4 regions of the Thauera sp. WB-2 genome follow, and region 1 is predicted to be linked to each of the others. Evidence: predicted binding sites of a transcription regulator. Region 1 holds the regulator's gene; each other region holds the start of a gene.
The links. The regulator sigma-54, encoded in region 1, starts transcription at its own class of promoters, with help from an activator protein. The targets are predictions, from matches to a motif close to TGGCACGCTTNCTGCTNA.
Positions count from the first base shown of each region.

Region 2: a site for sigma-54 is predicted at 1,960-1,977, ahead of LQF09_RS02145 (hydrogenase small subunit). Genes of this name have one in related genera too.
Region 3: a site for sigma-54 is predicted at 2,774-2,791, ahead of LQF09_RS17035 (PEP-CTERM sorting domain-containing protein). Genes of this name have one in related genera too.
Region 4: a site for sigma-54 is predicted at 2,041-2,058, ahead of LQF09_RS18085 (TorF family putative porin). Genes of this name have one in related genera too.

Region 1 is NZ_CP088935.1:3,838,430-3,843,069, reverse strand. Features, by position in the region: gene ptsN (PTS IIA-like nitrogen regulatory protein PtsN) at 1-276, opposite strand, end outside; gene hpf (ribosome hibernation-promoting factor, HPF/YfiA family) at 413-736, opposite strand; gene LQF09_RS17520 (RNA polymerase factor sigma-54) at 754-2,220, opposite strand; gene lptB (LPS export ABC transporter ATP-binding protein) at 2,243-2,965, opposite strand; gene recX (recombination regulator RecX) at 2,952-3,401, opposite strand; gene recA (recombinase RecA) at 3,418-4,449, opposite strand; gene pncC (nicotinamide-nucleotide amidase) at 4,600-4,640, opposite strand, start outside.
Region 2 is NZ_CP088935.1:497,214-501,853, forward strand. Features, by position in the region: gene hybA (hydrogenase 2 operon protein HybA) at 1-756, opposite strand, end outside; gene LQF09_RS02145 (hydrogenase small subunit) at 758-1,909, opposite strand; gene LQF09_RS02150 (META domain-containing protein) at 2,170-3,159, shown strand; gene LQF09_RS02155 (Lcl C-terminal domain-containing protein) at 3,224-3,904, shown strand; gene nusB (transcription antitermination factor NusB) at 4,006-4,515, opposite strand; gene ribH (6,7-dimethyl-8-ribityllumazine synthase) at 4,512-4,640, opposite strand, start outside.
Region 3 is NZ_CP088935.1:3,734,826-3,739,465, forward strand. Features, by position in the region: gene LQF09_RS17015 (phosphoadenylyl-sulfate reductase) at 1-244, shown strand, start outside; gene LQF09_RS17020 (hypothetical protein) at 249-401, shown strand; gene cysD (sulfate adenylyltransferase subunit CysD) at 409-1,323, shown strand; gene cysN (sulfate adenylyltransferase subunit CysN) at 1,362-2,642, shown strand; gene LQF09_RS17035 (PEP-CTERM sorting domain-containing protein) at 2,887-3,822, shown strand; gene LQF09_RS17040 (RNA-binding S4 domain-containing protein) at 3,978-4,382, shown strand; gene LQF09_RS17045 (NfeD family protein) at 4,555-4,640, shown strand, end outside.
Region 4 is NZ_CP088935.1:3,961,678-3,966,317, reverse strand. Features, by position in the region: gene LQF09_RS18095 (ammonium transporter) at 1-822, opposite strand, end outside; gene glnK (P-II family nitrogen regulator) at 836-1,174, opposite strand; gene LQF09_RS18085 (TorF family putative porin) at 1,238-1,999, opposite strand; gene LQF09_RS18080 (accessory factor UbiK family protein) at 2,271-2,528, shown strand; gene LQF09_RS18075 (YifB family Mg chelatase-like AAA ATPase) at 2,618-4,120, shown strand; gene LQF09_RS18070 (multidrug effflux MFS transporter) at 4,246-4,640, shown strand, end outside.

The sequences.
Region 1 (4,640 bases):
GGGCGAGTCGAACTGCACCGGGCTCGCAAGGCGCAGGAATGCACCTGCCGCCTCCTTGAGACCCTTGATGCGCCCGTGCGGAATCGCAATGCCCTGGCCGAGGCCAGTGGAGCCGAGGCGCTCCCTCGCGAACAGGCTGTCGAACACGGTGCTGCGCCCGATGCCCTGATTGTTTTCGAACAGCAGGCCCGCCTGCTCGAAGACGCGCTTCTTGCTGCTCGCGTCGAGGTCGACCACCACATTGGACAGTGGCAGGAGTTGGGATATCAGGCTCATTCGCTGGAGGGTTCGCGCAATATCGCAGGCATTCCGGTCGCAGGGTGCGACCGGCCGTCCCGGGGCATGCTGGCGCCGCGTCTTGGAAACGGGCGCATTATAACCATACCCCGGACGTGGGGCTGAAACGAAAGCGTCAGGCTTCGGGGGCCTGGTGCTTGATCGTCTCGTGGTTGTGGTCGGCCAGTTTCTGCTTGTACTTCTGCACCTGGCGGTCGAGCTTGTCGGTCATCGCGTCGATGGCCGCGTACAGGTCGGCATCATCGCTTTCGACGAAGATGTCCTTGCCGCGCACGTGCAGGGTGACCTCGGCCTTCTGCTTGAGCTTCTCGACCGAGAGGATCACCGCGACACTGGTGACGTTGTCGAAGTGACGGATGACGCGATCAAGCTTGGAGGTGACGTAGTCGCGAATGGCCGGAGTGACTTCGACGTGGCGCCCGGTGATGTTGAGATTCATGTTGACTCCTGTTTTTGTCAGATGGATTTGCGCAGGCTGACCGGCGGGATATTGAGGGATTCGCGATACTTGGCGATCGTGCGCCGTGCGACCACGATACCCTGCTGGCCAAGGACTTCGGCAATCTTGGCGTCGGACAGCGGCTTCTTGCTGTCCTCGGCGTCAACCAGTTGGCGAATCAGCGCGCGAATCGCCGTAGACGAGGCCGCTCCACCGGTGTCGGTGGCGACGTGACTACCGAAGAAATACTTGAGTTCGAACACCCCGCGCGGACTCGCCATGTACTTCTGCGTGGTCACGCGCGACACGGTGGACTCGTGCAGCTCGAGTTGGTCCGCGATCTCCCGGAGGGTGAGTGGCCGCATTGCCACCTCCCCATGATCGAAGAACTGCCTCTGCTGGTCAACGATGGCCTGGGACACCCGGAGGATGGTGTCGAAGCGCTGCTGCACGTTCTTGATCAGCCAGCGTGCCTCCTGCAACTGTCCGCTCAGGCCGCCACCCTGGCCGCGGTTCTGCTGCAGCAGGCTGGCATACAGGCGGTTGATGCGCAGACGCGGCATTGCCTCCTGGTTCAGGCTGACCGTCCACCGCCCGCGCAGCTTGCGTACGACCACATCCGGCAGTACGTAGCGCGTCTCGGCGTTCGAGTAACGCGAGCCGGGGTGGGGATCGAGGCTGCAGATCAGGGCATGGGCGGCGCGCAGGGCCTCGTCGTCGCAGCCGGTCAGCTTCTTGAGCTTGACGAAGTTGCGCTCGGCGAGCAGCTCGAGGTGCTTGTCGACGATCTCGAGCGCGAGCGTGCGCGTCGCCGAAGCCGGCAGGGTACGGAGCTGCAGCGACAGGCATTCGCTGGGGCTGCGCGCGCCGATGCCTGCGGGCTCGAGGTTCTGTACGTGGCGCAGCGCGATGCTCAGGTCATCGACATCGACGTCGGCGTCGTCCGGAAGCAGTTCGAGGAGCTCATCGAGCGGCTGGTGAAGGTAGCCGTCGTCATCCAAGGCTTCGATGATGAAGCGCACGAGGGCGCGGTCGCGGTCTGACAGCGGCGACAGCGACACCTGCTGGTCGAGGTGTTCACGCAGGGAGACGCCGGCCGCCTGCAGTTCCTGGTAATCGACGTCGTCGTCGTCCTCGCTGCGGCTCGATGCGCCGCTGCCGACATTGGACCAGTCCATGCCTTCGTCGGCGCTGCCATGGTCGGCATGGTCGCCGGCGTCGCTGTCCGTAGCGCTGGCTGGCGCCTCGGGGGTGTTCGCCTGTTGCTGTCTGGCCTCGTGTTCGGGGGGGCTGCCCGGTGGAAGCGGTGGTACGAACTCGACACCGTCGCCGTCGCTGCGCTCGAGCATCGGGTTCTCGAGCAGGAAGCGCTCGATCTCCTGGTTCAGCTCGATGGTCGACAGCTGCAGCAGCTTGATCGACTGCTGCAGCTGCGGCGTCAGGGTAAGGTGCTGGGAGAGCTTGAGCTGGAGGCTTGGTTTCATCGCTGTCGACGCGCGCGCGGATTCACAGGCGGAAATGCTCGCCCAGGTAAACCTGGCGCACCCTTTCGTTGTCGATGATCTCGGCCGGTTCGCCGCTTGCCAGTACCCGGCCCTCGCTGATGATGTACGCACGATCGCAGATGCCGAGCGTCTCGCGCACGTTGTGGTCTGTGATCAGCACGCCGATGCCGCGCTCCTTGAGGAAGCGGATGATCTTCTGGATGTCGATCACCGCGATCGGGTCGACCCCTGCGAAGGGTTCGTCGAGGAGGATCAGGCGCGGGTCGGTTGCAAGTGCGCGCGCGATCTCGCAACGCCGGCGCTCGCCGCCGGAGAGTGAGACGGCGGTGTTGTCGCGCAGGTGGTTGATGCCAAGCTCGAGCAGCAGTTCGTCGAGCCGGGTCTTCACCTGGTGCGCCTCGAGCCCTTGGAGCTCGAGCACGGCACGGATGTTTTCGGCCACGGTGAGCTTGCGGAAGACGCTCATCTCCTGCGGCAGGTAGGACAGGCCCAGACGCGCACGGGCGTGGATCGGCAGGTGGGTGAGGTCGGTGCCGTCGAGGTTGATCTGGCCGCCGTCGGCACGGACCAAGCCTACGATCATGTAGAAACAGGTGGTCTTGCCGGCGCCGTTGGGGCCGAGCAGGCCGACGACCTCGCCCGAACCGACCTCGAAGCCGACGTCGTGGACCACGGTGCGCGCCTTGTAGCGCTTTTGCAGGCTGGAGACCTTAAGCAGACTCATCGCGGGGTTCTTTCAGCAGCTTGCGGATCAGTTCGGGTGCAAAGCCGCGGGTTTGCAGGAAACGGGCCTGGCGTGCCCATTCGCGCGCATCCGCCGGGGCCGCCTGGAAGCGGCTGCGCAGCACTGCGCGGGCACGCTCCAGTTCCGATTCTACGCACTCCGTGGCGAGTGTTGCCTCGATCAGTTCACGGTCGATCCCGCGCCGCGCCAGCTCGCTGCGCAGCCGGCTGCCGCCGAAACGGTTGGCGCGGGTGCGCACGTAGGCTTCGGCGTAGCGGCTGTCGGACTGCAGGCCGAGCTCGCCCATGCGCTCGATCACTGCCTGCACCTCGTCAGCCTCGCCGTGGGCGGCCAGCTTGCGCGTCAACTCCGCGCGCGAGTGGTCGCGGCGGGCAAGATGGCGAAGCGCGCGTTCGCGCAGGCTGGGGGCGCCCATGGTGTCCTGGCTTGGCTCAGCTTTCCGTGGCCGTTGCCGGTGCCGCTGGCGGCAGTTCGGGCAGGCCGACGGCGACGCGGACCTTGTTTTCGATTTCGCGCGCAAGCGTCGGATTCGCACGCAGGAATTCGCGTGAGTTGTCCTTGCCCTGGCCGATCTTGTCGCCTTGGTAGGCATACCAGGCGCCCGACTTGTCGACGATCTTGTGTGTCACGCCCAGATCGATGATCTCGCCCTCGCGCGAGATGCCTTCGCCGTAGAGGATGTCGAAGTGGGCCTCCTTGAAGGGGGGCGAGACCTTGTTCTTGACGACCTTGACTCGGGTTTCGGAGCCGACCACCTCGTCGCCCTTCTTGATCGTGCCGGTGCGGCGGATGTCCATGCGCACCGAGGCATAGAACTTGAGTGCATTGCCGCCCGTGGTGGTCTCCGGGCTACCGAACATGACGCCGATCTTCATGCGGATCTGGTTGATGAAGATCACCAGCGTGTTGGTGCGCTTGATGTTGGCGGTGAGCTTGCGTAGCGCTTGCGACATCAGGCGCGCCTGCAGGCCGGGGAGCTGGTCGCCCATCTCGCCCTCGATCTCGGCCTTGGGGGTGAGCGCGGCGACGGAGTCGACGACGACCACGTCCACGCCGCCGGAGCGCACCAGCATGTCGGCGATCTCGAGCGCCTGCTCGCCGGTGTCGGGCTGCGAGATAAGCAGGTCCTGGATATTGACGCCAAGCTTCTCCGCGTAGCCGACGTCGAGCGCGTGCTCGGCGTCAATGAAGGCTGCCGTGCCGCCCAGCTTCTGCATCTCGGCGATCACCTGCAGGGTCAGCGTGGTCTTGCCCGAGGATTCCGGGCCGTAGATCTCGACGACCCGGCCGCGCGGCAGGCCACCGAGGCCGAGCGCGATGTCGAGGCCGAGCGAGCCGGTGGAGACGGTCTGGATGTCACGTTCGACGTTGCCGTCGCCCATGCGCATGATCGACCCTTTGCCGAACTGCTTTTCGATCTGGGAGAGCGCGGCGGCGAGGGCCTTGGCCTTGTTGTCGTCCATGGAGGTGCGTCCTGTGTGATTGGCGGATTATGGCACAAAGATTGCAGGCATGCGGACGGCCGCGCCTGATGCCGCTAGTTTAAGACGTGTATGAAAATACAGCAAACGGCGGAGTTGCCGAAGCGGACGGGGCAGGCTCGCGTCAGTGCGTCAGTGCGCCAGTGCAAGTACGCCCTGCAGTGCGCGGATCA
Region 2 (4,640 bases), 970 kb from region 1:
GATGTGCCGGATGTACTGCGGCGCCGGACCTTCCCACGACGGCTGGTCGGCGGTGTCGAGGTTGCCGCGTGGCCAGACCGTCGCCTCGCCGGCCTGAAGCGCGAGGCGGCGGTCGGCCTCGGCCTTGAGCGAGCTGACCTTGCCGTACAGCGTGGCGCCGGTCGGGCACACCTCGGCACAGGCGGCGTACTTGCCCTCGGGCATGCGGTGGCGGCACAGCTCGCACTTCGCGATCACGCCGGTCGGCGAGTCGTAGTCGTACTTGGGGATGCCGAAGGGGCAGGCGGCGACACAGTAGCGGCAGCCGATGCAGGCGTTGGCGTCGTACTTCACGATCCCGGTGACCGGGTCCTTGGTCATTGCCGACACTGGACAGGCGGAGACGCAGCTTGGGTCGATGCAGTGCAGGCAGGAAGACTTGACGAAGGCGTAGCCGTCGACCACCTGGTCCTTGTTGGTGCCGCTGCCCTCGCGCCAGGCCTTGATCACGTTGTAGGTGCGCGCGGTGGTGTCGAGCGGCATGTCCCACAGTGGGTGGGCGGGGGTGTTGTAGTCGAGGGGAAGGTCGTTGGCCTCCTTGCAGGCCGCCACACAGGCCTTGCAGCCCACGCACAGCGTGGCATCGAACAGCAGCCCCACCGCGTCGGGCGAGCGTTCGGCATTGCCGCGGGCAAGCGCGGGCGTGCCCGCGGCAGCCCCTGCCGCTGCCGCGCCGCCTGCCAGCGCGCGGCGGAAGAAATCGCGCCGGGCGTTCATGTCAGGCGTCCTCGCGTTCGGGCTGCTTGGCCGTGGTCTCGGCGTGTTGCCTGCCGAGGTTGCGGGCGAGCACCGCGCCGGCTCCCGCTGCCGCACCGGCCACGGCGGTCAGCACCGCTGCCGCGCCCAGCGTCGCGCCCTGGCCTTGTGGCGCCCCGATCGCGGGGTAGAGCGCGGGCGGCTCGACGTTCTTCACCTTCGACAGCATGTGGATGGGCTTGGTGAAGCCCACTCCCTCCTCGGTACAGCCGATGCAGGGGTGGCCGCAACCCACCGGCCAGGTGCCCGCGCCTGCATCGCCGAACAGCACGGTCGGACAGTTGGCGTAGGTTTCCGGGCCTTTGCAGCCGAGCTTGTACAGGCAATAGCCCTTGCGGTGGCCTTCGTCGCCGAACTCCAGCGCGAAGCGGCCGGCATCGTAGTGCGCGCGGCGCTCGCAGTTCTCGTGCACCAGGCGCGAGTAGGCGAACAGCGGCCGTCCCTGTGCGTCCACCGGCGGCAGGTTGCCGAAGGTGAGGAAATGCACCACGGTGGCGAGGAAGTTGTAGGGGTTGGGCGGACAGCCGGGGATGGTCACCACCGGGGTGTCGATGATCTTGTTCACCCCGACCGCGCCCGTGGGGTTTGGGTCGGTCGCCGGCATGCCGCCCCAGGCCGCACAGGAGCCGATCGCGATCACGGCGGCGGCGTCCTTGGCACACTCGCGCGTCATCTCGATCGCGGTCTGGTTCCCGACCTTGCAGTACACGCCGCCGTCGCGAGTGGGGATGGCGCCCTCGACCACCAACAGGTACTTGCCCTTGTGCTTCTCCATGGCTGCCTTGCGTGCGGCTTCGACCTGATGGCCGGCGGCAGCGAACAGCGTCTCGTGGTAGTCGAGTGAGATCACGTCGAGGATGAGCTTCTCGAGCGTGGGGTGCTCGGCGCGTAGCATCGATTCGGTGCAGCCGGTGCACTCCTGGAAATGGAGCCAGATCACCGAAGGGCGCTGGGCGGACTCCATCGCCTGCGCCATTGCGGCCTCTGCCCCCTTTGGCAGGCCGAGGGTGGTGGCCAGGGTCGCGCAGAATTGCAGGAAGCTGCGCCGGCTCATCTCCAGGCGGGATTCGATCGGGCGGTGCGTGCCGGCCTGTGCTGCATGTGCTGAAAGCATGTGTCTCCCCTCGTTTTCGCGATGCGGTTATGGCCGCGATCAGTGAGGGTGAGTCAAGAACCGTGCCAGGGCATCTGCGCGCTGCGCAAGGCGAGTCTGCAGGGGGGCGTAGCGCTCCGCGGGTGGGCGGACGGTCAAGGGATGAGCACTCTCGAGACCGAAGTGGAAAGTGGGCTGCCGACCTCGAAGGATGAATCGGGCGGGTGCCGATGGGCGGTAGCCGCTAGAATGTCGCTGGTTCCCCGACAGGTAAATGTGCCATGCGTGCCCTCCTGACCCATACCTTCGTACTTGCTGCGTCCGCGCTCCTTGCCGGCTGCAGCCTGAGCAGCGCGCTGCCTCTGGGTGGTGAGCGCAGTGGCAGCACCGCGGCCGTCCTCGAACTCGACCCCCAGCCGCCCCTGCACTACCGCTGCGGCGAGCTGGCGGTGAGCGTGCGCAGTTTCGGCGAACTGAGCACGCTCAGTACCGGTGAGCGCAACTTCACCCTGCGTCCGGTGCGTACCGCTTCGGGCGCCAAGCTGGTCGCGGTCGATGACGAAACCACCAGCTTCTGGAGCAAGGGCGATGCGGCGATGCTCGAACTCGCGGGCGTGGCTCAGCCCGAATGCCGGCTCATTGCCGACAAGCCCTTGTTCCGTGCTGTCGGCAATGAACCGGGCTGGCGGCTGGATGTGATCGAGGCAGGCCTTGACCTGCGCATGGATCATGGTGCGACCCACGTGTTCGCTCCCGGCCCGCTGGTCATCGATGCCGCCGGTGCGCGCAGCTACCAGGCGATGTCGGCGGGCGGCGAACTGGGGGTGCTGGTGTTCGACCGCGTCTGCGTCGACAGCATGAGTGCGATGCCGCACCCCAACACCGTCGAGGTGCGCTGGCAGGACCGTGTGCTGCGCGGCTGCGGTGGCGAGCCGGCAAGCCTGCTGGTGGGTGGCACCTGGCGTGTGCTCGATATCGACGGCCGCAGCACCGGCGACCCGCAGCGTGTCACCCTGGACTTTGCCGAGGATGGCCGCGTTGCCGGGCTGGCGGCCTGCAACCGTTACACTGGCGCCTACGTGCTGTCGGGCGAGGGCCTGCGCCTGGGGCCGTTTGCCGGCACCAGGATGGCCTGCCCGCCTGCTGTCATGGACGAGGAGATGCGCTTCCATGCAGCGATCGGACGCGTCACCCGTTTCGGTGTGGATGAGCAGGGCGGGCTGCTGCTGTATGCCGGTGACGACGTCGTGATGCGCGCAACGCGCGATTGACTGCCTGCAGTGCGCGTCAGCCAAGTTGGCGCGCCTTGACCCGAGAACCCGAGCTGGAGCAACGATGCCCTTGCGCAACACCGTGCCGCACCCCTTTCCGCTGTCCCGCCTTGCCTTGTGCGTGCTTGCTGCTGGCATGCTCGGCGGCTGCGAATTCAAGCCGCCCGCAAGCGAGGCGCCGCCTGCCGCGGTGCTGAGCCCCGAGCAGGAGGCCGCGCGCCAGGCGGCGCTGGAGGCGCAGCAGGTGCGCGAGCAGGCCTTGCTGGCACGCTATCAGATCGCCGGCGATGGCACCGTGACCGATACCGAAACGGGCCTTACCTGGATGCAGTGCAGCCTGGGCCAGAGCTGGAGCGAGGGGCGCTGCCTGGGCGAGGCAAAGCTCTTCAGCTGGACGCATGCGCTGCGTGCGGCCGAGGGCTTCGAGTTTGCAGGCCACGCCGACTGGCGGCTGCCGACCCAGCCCGAGCTGCTCACCTTGGTGTATTGCAGCACCGGCAGGCGCAACGCGGTGAACGCCGAAGGCTATGGCGGCAGCTGTGCGGGCGACTACAGCAAGCCCACCTTGCTCACCGCAGCCTTCCCAGACACGCCCGCGGGCAACTTCTGGACATCGACGCCGCACGAGCGCTATGGCTACGCGTCCTGGGGCGTGGCCTTCGGCAGCGGCGCGACTGGCGTGGGTACGCACACCGACTATACCCACGCCCGCCTGGTACGCGGCACCTTGCGCACCAGCCAATAGGCGAGCGCAACGCGCCCGTGCAAAAAAAGCGCCGCACCTGTTGCCAGGGCGGCGCCTCGATCTTGTACGCATCCGCGTGGATGCGGCGTCCCGGCCTTGTCTCAGCGCTTGGCGGCGCGTGCGGCCTCGACCTCTTCCGGGCGCAGACGCGCGGCGAGCTTGTCCATCACGCCGTTGACGAACTTGTGGCCGTCCGTGCCGCCGTAGCCCTTGGCGAGCTCGATCGATTCGTTGATCGCCACCCGGTAAGGGGTGTCGATGTTGTGGCGCAACTCGTAGGTGCCGAGCAGCAGGATGGCGTGCTCGATCGGCGACAGTTCGGCGAGCGGGCGCGACAGCAACGGCTCGAAGCAGCCGCGCAGCTCATCGGCGTCACCGATTGCGCCGCGCAACAGCGTGACGAAGAGCTCGCGATCGGTGCGGTCCAGGCTTTCGCTCTCGGATTCGAGGTGGCGCTGCACGGTGGCGCTGGAGTTGCCCGACAGCAGCCACTGGTAAACGCCCTGCAGGGCCATCTCGCGCGCGCGGCGGCGCGCCATCTTGCTCGTCGGGTTGCCTGCGCCTGCGCCCGTACCCTCTGCGGCGGGGCCGCCGTTGTCGATCTCGCTCATCGCACCACCTTCAGCAGATTGGCCATTTCGACCGCCGCGCGGGCGCAGTCCGCACCCTTCTCGCGCATGCGCGCGATGGCCTGGTCGTCGTCTTCGGTCGTCAGCACGCCATTGGCGATCGGCAG
Region 3 (4,640 bases), 100 kb from region 1:
GTTCGACAGCGCCAACGGCCTGGACAAGCTCAACCCGCTGTCGGACTGGAGCGAGACGGAAGTCTGGGCCTACATTCGCCTTCACGAGGTGCCCTACAACGCGCTGCACGACCAGTTCTACCCCAGCATCGGCTGTGCGCCCTGCACGCGCGCCGTCGCCGTGGGCGAGGACGTGCGCGCCGGGCGCTGGTGGTGGGAAGACCCCGCCTCCAAGGAGTGCGGCCTCCACGTCAAGAAAGGCTGAAGCGATGAACGGCAAGCACCCCGCCCAGGCCCCGCACGCGCCGGTCGTCGGCGCCGGTCGCCGCAGCCTGCAACACCGCCTCGGCGCCCTGCGCGCCGGCCTCAAGGCCGCCCTGCGCGCCTTGCGCTCGCACCCGATCAAGCATCCGCAACGGTAACCAAATCATGTCGACGCTCACCAAACAGACGCTGTCCCACCTCGACTGGCTCGAGGCCGAAGCCATCCACATCCTGCGCGAGGTCGCAGGCCAGTGCGCCAACCCGGTGCTGCTGTTCTCCGGCGGCAAGGACTCCATCTGCCTGCTGCGCCTGGCCGAGAAGGCGTTCCGCCCCGGTCGCTTCCCCTTCCCGCTGATGCACATCGATACCGGCCACAACTACAAGGAAGTGACCGACTTCCGCGACAAGCGCGCCGCCCAGCTGGGCGAACGCCTGATCGTGCGCTCGGTCGAGGACTCGATGGCGCGTGGCACGGTGGTGCTCAAGCACCCGGGCGAGTCGCGCAACAAGCACCAGTCGGTGACGCTGCTCGAGGCGATCGAGGAATTCGGCTTCGACGCCTGCATCGGCGGCGCCCGCCGCGACGAGGAGAAGGCGCGCGCCAAGGAGCGCATCATGAGCTTCCGCGACGAGTTCGGTCAGTGGGACCCGAAGAACCAGCGCCCCGAGCTGTGGAACCTCTACAACGCACGTTCGCACAAGGGCGAGAACATCCGGGCGTTTCCGATCAGCAACTGGACCGAGCTCGACGTGTGGCAGTACATCCAGCGCGAGCAGCTCGAGCTGCCGTCGATCTACTTCGCCCACACCCGCCCGGTGGTGCGCAAGAACGGCCTGCTGCAGCCGGTGACCGAGCTGACGCCGGCCAGGGACGGCGACGTGGTCGAGGACGTGCTGGTGCGCTTCCGCACCGTCGGCGACATCACCTGCACGGCGCCGGTGGAGTCCGACGCCGACACGGTCGAGAAGATCCTCGCCGAGACGGCAACGACGACGATCACCGAGCGCGGCGCGACGCGGATGGACGACCAGACCTCGGAAGCGTCGATGGAGCAGCGCAAGAAAGAAGGCTACTTCTGACCCGCGCCCGAACACAGAGAATTGAAGGAATCATGACCATGTCCGCCCTTGAACACCTGCCCGAGATCGACAACGGCCTGCTGCGCTTCCTCACCTGCGGCAGCGTCGACGACGGCAAGAGCACCCTGATCGGTCGTCTGCTGTTCGACACCAAGACCATCCTCGCCGACACGCTGAACGCCATCGAGAAGACCTCGGCCAAGCGTGGCATGAGCGCGGTCGACCTGTCCCTGCTCACCGACGGGCTGCAGGCCGAGCGCGAGCAAGGCATCACCATCGACGTCGCCTATCGCTACTTCTCGACCGGCCGGCGCAAGTACATCATCGCCGACGCCCCCGGCCACGAGCAGTACACCCGCAACATGGTCACCGCGGCCTCCACCGCCAACCTCGCCATCATCCTCATCGATGCCCGCAAGGGTGTGCTCACCCAGACCCGCCGCCACTCCTACCTCGCCAGCCTGGTCGGCATCCCCCACCTGGTGGTCGCGGTCAACAAGATGGACCTGGTCGACTACGACCAGGCCGTGTTCGAGCGCATCAAGGCCGAATACCTCGCCTTCGCAGCCAAGCTCGGCATCAAGGACCTGCGCTTCATCCCGATCTCGGCACTCGAGGGCGACATGATCGTCGACCGTGGCGAGCGCCTGTCCTGGTACGACGGCCCGACCCTGCTCGACGTCCTCGAAAACGCCCCCGCAGCCCACACCGAGCAGGCCGAGGACTTCCGCTTCCCGGTACAGTTCGTGTGCCGCCCGCAGGATTCCGCCAACCCCGAGCTGCACGACTACCGCGGCTTCATGGGCCGGGTGGAGTCGGGCGAGATCGCCGTCGGCGATGCGGTGACGGTACTGCCCTCGGGCGCCAGCAGCCGGGTGAAGGCGATCGAACTTGGCGGCGAGCGCCTGCCGCGCGCGATCCACGAGCAGTCGGTGACCTTGCTGCTGGAGGACGAGATCGACATCTCGCGCGGCGACCTCATCGTCAAGTCCGCCGAGGCGCCGGAGCCGGTCAAGCAGATCGACGCCACCGTGTGCTGGCTGGCGGAGACGCCGCTGTCACCCGCGCGCACCTACCTGCTTCGCCACACCACGCGCGAGGTGAAGGCCAAGGTCGCCCGGATCGACTACCGGCTGGATGTGAATACCCTGGCGCAGGAGGAGACCGCAGGCCTGGCCATGAACGACATCGCCCGCGTCAGCCTCAAGCTCGCGCAGCCGATCGTCGCCGACCGCTACGCCGACAACCGCGCAACCGGCGCCTTCATCATCATCGACGAAAGCACCAACAACACCGTGGGCGCGGGGATGATCGGCTGAGCGGAGAGCGTGGCTCTGAACCACCATGGTGGCCAGCGGTGGCCGCACTCAGCAAGGTGAAAAACGTCGATTTTTTTTACACAACGGATTTCACAAAATAAAAACATTCACTTAATCATTGCATTACAAGCAGGCACAAAAAGTGCTTAATCGGGAGCGTACGCAGTTTCCGCGTTGCCAGCGGCAAGTCGGAAACTGCGTCAAGACTCACAGTCTCGTTACTCAACGCCCCGGGGACAACGAAATGAAACGACTCCTGCTCGCCAGCCTCCTGAGTGCTGGCCTCGTCGCGGCAGCCACAGCCGCACCGATCACCCTCACCGGCAACTACGTCCAGGTCGGCATCAGCGACTACGGTACGCTCGGTAGCAACAGCAACACCCCACCGGGAATCCGGCACGACCCAAGCGGCACCGGCAACTTCACCCCGGATGGCGTCGCCAACGACTACCTCACTCCGGGTACGCCGAGCGAAGCCTTCGCCGTGAATAGCCTCGAGACAGGCTTCCGCGTCAACAATAATTACGGCATCGACAACTTCGGCTTCACCTCGCCGACGCTCCTCACTGGCGCCGCGGCCAACGGCTATGACAATGCCGCCAGTTGGACGGGCGGCCTCGAAGGCTCGCTCAGCATCACCAACAGCTACTTTTTCAACAACGGCGACGAGCGCGTCCTCATCAGGACCGTCATCACCGCGCTGCAGGATCTGACCAACCTGGTCTTCGGCCGCCACCTCGACCCGGATCCGGACGTCAATCGTTTCGGCTCCTTCGCTACAGTCAACACCCGCGGCAACTCGCTGTTTGCGCCCGAGAACCTAGTGTCTGCGGCAGGTACAAACACCGGGCTGACGATCGGCCTGCTGAACCTGAGCAGCTACACCTCGAACACGGGCATCAGCGTGGGATGCTGCGATATCGACAATCCCTATAACGTGCTTGCCGGCTACGGCCCGACCTCTCCGACCACCAACATCGGCGACTATGGCCTGCAGATGGCGTGGAACATCGGTGATCTCGCCAGCGGCGCTTCGGCCATCATCGAGTACGCCTATGTGATGGGCGACCGGCAGGATACAGTCGGAGGAGACAACGGCGGCACGGTGCCCGAGCCTGGCTCGCTTGCCCTGCTCGGACTAGGCCTCGCAGCGCTCGCTCGCCTGCGTCGCAAGGCCTGACTCGGGTCCAAGGCCTGCGGCGGCGGCCCTTGCCCCTTCATGCGGCCAAGACCCGACGGAGCATCCGCCCCGATCTCGTGATAACGGGCATTAGCGCAGTTTCTGCACTTTGGGGGCAACGGACGTTGCCCCCAAAGTGCTTTATGCTCTCCCCCATGGCATTGGACGAACGGGCTGACACACCTACGACGACCCGCCTCGACAAGTGGCTGTGGGCCGCTCGCTTCTTCAAGCATCGTACCGGTGCGACCGAGGCAGTCGAGGGCGGCAAGGTCAAGCTCAACGGCATCGCGGTGAAGCCCGCGCGTGACGTGAAGGCTGGCGACCGGCTCGACATCACCATCGGCGAGGACATCCGCACGGTCATCGTGCGGGCGATCGCGGACAAACGCGGCTCGGCCACCGTTGCGCAGACGCTCTACGAAGAGACGGCCGAGAGCGTCGCCGCCCGCGAGCGCGCCCGCGCGCTGCGCACGGTCGCAGCGGCCCCCGGAGCCGACCTGCATGGCCGCCCCACCAAGCGCGACCGCCGGCGCATGGACCGTTTCGGCGCGCGCTGAAGCCTGCGGCAGCCTGCCCTGCCGGCTGGCCACGAACGAGGCCGGCGTCGCCACCCGCTGCAAATGCTCCGTGCAAGGACGTTGATCGAGCGAACTTGTTCGGACCATCTACACTCGGACTGACACGGCCCACCGCACAAGCGCGCGGCACTGGACGACGGAGGACACGAGGATGGGTGCAAGTGCACGCGGACATGCGCGCAGGCTGTTCGGACTTATGCTGGTCGTCCTTGCCCTGGCAATGACACTGGCAGGCAC
Region 4 (4,640 bases), 120 kb from region 1:
GTCGCCCAGCTTCAGCACCGAACCGCCGTTGAAGCCGAACCAGCCCATCCACAGGATGAAGGTGCCGAGCGTGGCCAGCGGCAGGTTGGCGCCGGGGATGGCGCGTACCTCGCCGTTGGGGCCGTACTTGCCCTTGCGGGCGCCGAGCAGCATCACACCGGCGAGCGCGGCAGCCGCACCGGCCATATGCACGATGCCCGAGCCGGCGAAGTCCGAGAAGCCGAGGTCGCCCAGGTTGTACAGGCCGAGGACGTCGTTCTCGCCCCAGGTCCAGGAGCCTTCCATCGGGTAGATGAAGCCGGTCATGACGATCGCGAAGGCCAGGAAGGCCCACAGCTTCATGCGTTCGGCAACGGCGCCGGAGACGATCGACATCGCGGTGGCGACGAACACGACCTGGAAGAAGAAGTCGGAAGCGCCGGAGTAGATCGAGTCGCCGCCGAAGCCGTCCTCGCGCTCTGCGAAGGCCTGGAAGGCTTCATCGACGAGCTTGTCACCGCCGTCGATACCTGACAGGAAGATGCCGCCGCCATACATGATCGCGTAGCCGCAGATCAGGTACATGATGCAGGAGATGGCGAACAGGGCGACGTTCTTGGTGAGGATCTCGACGGTATTCTTCGAGCGCACCAGGCCGGCCTCGAGCATCGAAAAACCCGCTGCCATCCACATCACGAGGGCGCCGCACACCAGGAAGTAGAAGGTGTCCATGGCGTACTGCAGCTCGAAGACGTGCTTGAGTACCTCTGATTCGCTGGCCACCGCGGGGCCGGCAAGGCTGGCGGTCGTGGCCACCAGCAGGGGGGGCAGGATTCGCTTCATTGCATGTTCTCCCTTAGAGCGCATCTGTGCCGGACTCGCCGGTGCGGATGCGAATGGCCTGTTCGAGATCGAAGACGAAGATCTTGCCGTCGCCGATCTTGCCGGTGGCGGCGGACTTCTCGATGGCTTCCAGCACCTGGTCAAGGATGTCGTCGGTCACCGCGACCTCGACCTTTACCTTGGGCAGGAAGTCGACGACGTACTCGGCGCCACGGTAGAGCTCGGTGTGGCCCTTCTGGCGGCCGAAGCCCTTGACCTCGGTGACCGTGATGCCTTGCACGCCGATGGCCGAGAGTGCTTCGCGCACTTCGTCGAGCTTGAACGGCTTGATGATGGCAGCGATGAGTTTCATGGGGCTTGCCTCTGTCATGGTTCTCGCAAACGGCCCGGAAGCGGGTGTCCGGGCCGCGAGGGATCAGAATTCCTTCGTGAAGGACAGCGCGTAGCGGTCGCCGGCCGCGTTCTTGCCATTGCTGCCGAAGCAGTAGGGCTGACCAAGTGCGCAGCTGCCATTGGCGTCGGAGTCCGAATAGCTGAATGCAACGGTGCCGAAGCCGACGTCCTTGCTGATGCCCAGGCCCCAGTCGGTGTAGGTCGCATCGCTGTTCTTGCGGATGCGCTGGTGGCCGACGTGCGCCGACAAGGTCCAGGTCGGGGCGACCTCGTACTCGGCGTTGAGCTCCAGATAGTTGCTGTTGCGGGTCTTCTCGCCATTCGTGCCCGTCCACCCGAACAGGTGCTTGGAGACGGCGTGCGAGTACTTCAGCTCGAGGAACTGCCAGCCCAGCGACAGGTAGACCTCGGTCGAGTCCGGCGACGGCGTGCCGGCGATCTTGTCGCCCGGGTAGTAGTACTGGATCACGCCGACGTCGTAAGACAAGGGGCCTGCTTCGCCCGCATAGCCGACGTAGAGGTCGAGCTCGAGGCTGTTGTTGGTCTTGGCGATGTCGTCGACCCAACCGACGTTCGAGCCCCAGGTGCCGATGTAGAGCCCGCTCTCGTGCGCGTAGTCGAAGCCGCCCTGCAGTGCCGGCTTGCCCTGCGACTGGGTGATGCCGCGGAAGACGTAGTCCGTGGTGATGGTCAGGTTGGCGCTGATGGGGCCGTCGCCGGCATGGGCGACGCCTGCGAAGGGCAGTGCGGCAAGAAGGGCGGTGGTGAGAAGGGACTTGCGCATGATGAACTCCTGAGCGGGTTTCGGGTTTTGACGCTGATCCCAAAGCACGGCGTGTGCCAGCAAACTGAAGTGATTGTTAAATATGAAGTTATCAGGATGATTGGGGGGGCGCAGCCGTTGTTTTGCTGCGCTGCCGCACGGATTCATGCACGAGAATGGCTCGGTATGCACCGACTTGGTGCATCGAGCCGGGCCGTGACTGCCAGCTTCTGGTGCATCGCGGGCGGCGTGCTAGACTTCGCGCCATTCCTCACGTTTCAGGCAGGCCACCATGAGCACTCCCCGCATCCTTGACGAAATCGGCGCCAAGCTCTCCGAGCTCGCCGCCAACAGCCCGGTTCGCGACATCGAGAAAAACGCCAAGGCGCTCATCGGCAGCGCGTTCGGCAAGCTGGAACTGGTGACGCGGGAGGAGTTCGAGGTGCAGCGCGAGATGCTCGCCCACAGCCGCCAGAAGCTCGCCGAACTTGAACAGCGGGTGGCAGAGCTCGAGCGTCTGCTTGCCGCAGAGGCAGACCGCAGCGTTTGACCACAGTCCGGATCGATCTGTCCGGAATAGTTTTTTGTCATTTTTTGCTTCTCCGCTAGACTGGCGCTCCGTCCAGTCCGGAGAACCGCATGTCCCTTGCGCTGGTGCGCAGTCGAGCGCTCGACGGCCTCGAAGCCCACGAGGTCATGGTCGAGGTGCACCTGGCCAACGGCCTGCCGGCATTCAACCTCGTCGGCCTGCCCGATACCGAGGTGCGCGAGGCGCGTGATCGTGTGCGCGCCGCGATCCAGACCTCGCAGTTCGAATTCCCACAACGCCGGATCACCGTCAATCTCGCGCCTGCCGACCTGCCAAAGGAGGGCGGGCGCTTCGATCTCGCCATTGCCGTTGGCATCCTGGCCGCGTCCGGTCAGGTGGCTGATGGGAGCCTTGACGGCATCGAGTTCTGTGGCGAGCTGTCGCTGACCGGCGGCCTGCGCGGGGTGCGTGGTGTGCTGGCGGTGGCGCTGGCCGCAGCACGTGCGCGCCGTAAGCTGGTGCTGCCGGCCGACAATGCTGCCGAGGCCGTGCTCGCCCAGGATGCCTTCGTGCTGGGGGCTGCCAGCCTGCTTGAGGTGTGCGCTCACCTCAATGGCCATACCGTGCTGCAGCGTGCGGCATCACGGCCTCCCGAGACAGCGTTACGCGACGGCATGCCCGACCTCGCCGACGTGCGTGGTCAGTTGCAGGCGCGTCGCGCGCTTGAGGTGGCAGCAGCAGGTGCGCACTCGATCCTGCTTTTTGGCCCGCCCGGCACGGGCAAGTCGATGCTCGCTCAGCGTCTGCCGGGGCTGTTGCCGGTGATGACCGAGGCGGAGGCGGTCGAGAGCGCCGCGCTGTTCTCGCTCGAAGGGAGCTTCGATCCCGCGCGCTGGCGCCAGCGGCCCTTCAGGGCGCCCCACCACACCGCTTCGGCTGCCGCGCTCGTCGGCGGCGGGGCGATGCCGCGGCCAGGCGAGATCTCGCTGGCAAACCACGGCGTGCTCTTCCTCGACGAGCTGCCGGAGTTCGATCGCCGTGTGCTCGAGGCTTTGCGCGAGCCGCTCGAGAGCGGCACGGTGACGGTGTCGCGTGCGCGCAAGCGCGCTGAGTTTCCGGCCCGCTTTCAGCTCGTGGCCGCGATGAATCCGTGCCCCTGCGGCTATGCCGGCCATCCGCATCGCGCCTGCGTGTGTACGCCTGAGCAGGTGGCGCGCTATCGCGCGCGCATCTCCGGCCCGCTGCTCGACCGCATCGATCTCAGCGTTGAAGTGCCTGCGATCGCGCACGATGAGCTTGCCAGCGCCAGTCCGGGGGAGGATTCGGCCGCGGTGCGCGCACGCGTGGCGACGGCGCGCTCGCGTCAGTTCGAACGCCAGGGCACGGTCAATGCCCGCCTCGAACCGGGGCAGGTGGAGCGCTGGTGCACACCGGACGCCGCCGGGGCGAGCCTGCTCAAGCAGGCAATGAGCCGCCTCAACCTGTCCGCGCGTGCCTATCACCGCATCCTGCGCGTCGCGCGCACGCTCGCCGACCTGGCTGGCCTGGCTCAGCCCGGATCCGCGCAGGTGGCCGAGGCCATCCAGTACCGGCGCAGCGTCGATGGGCGCTGATCGCGGGCGCCCGCCCCCGCACTGGGTTAAGCTGGTGTCCTTGTTCCCGAACCGACCTGGATGCCGTAGGCGCACTGCCTCACACGGGCTGTGTGCTTCCTTCCCGCATCCGGCTGACTCCTTACATGCCTGCCAACGCACTCTGGTTGCCCTGGCTGCTCGCGGCATTGTCCGCGATCGGCCCATTCTCGATCGACACCTACCTGCCTGCCTTTCCGCGGATCGGCGCCGATCTCGAGGCGACAGCGATCCAGGTTCAGCAGACCCTGAGCGCCTACATGCTGGGGCTGGCGGGCATGGTGCTGTGGCACGGTGCGCTGGCCGACCGCTATGGGCGCCGGCGTGTGCTGCTCGTGCTGACCGCGGTGTTCGCCCTGGCCTCGATACTGTGTGCCGCCGCGCCCAGCATCGAGTGGCTGTGGCTGGGGCGCGTCCTGCAGGGTGTATGCGGCGGCGCTGGCGTTGTCGTGGGCCGTGCCGTGGTGCGCGATGTTCATGAGGGGGCGCAGGCGCAACGTCT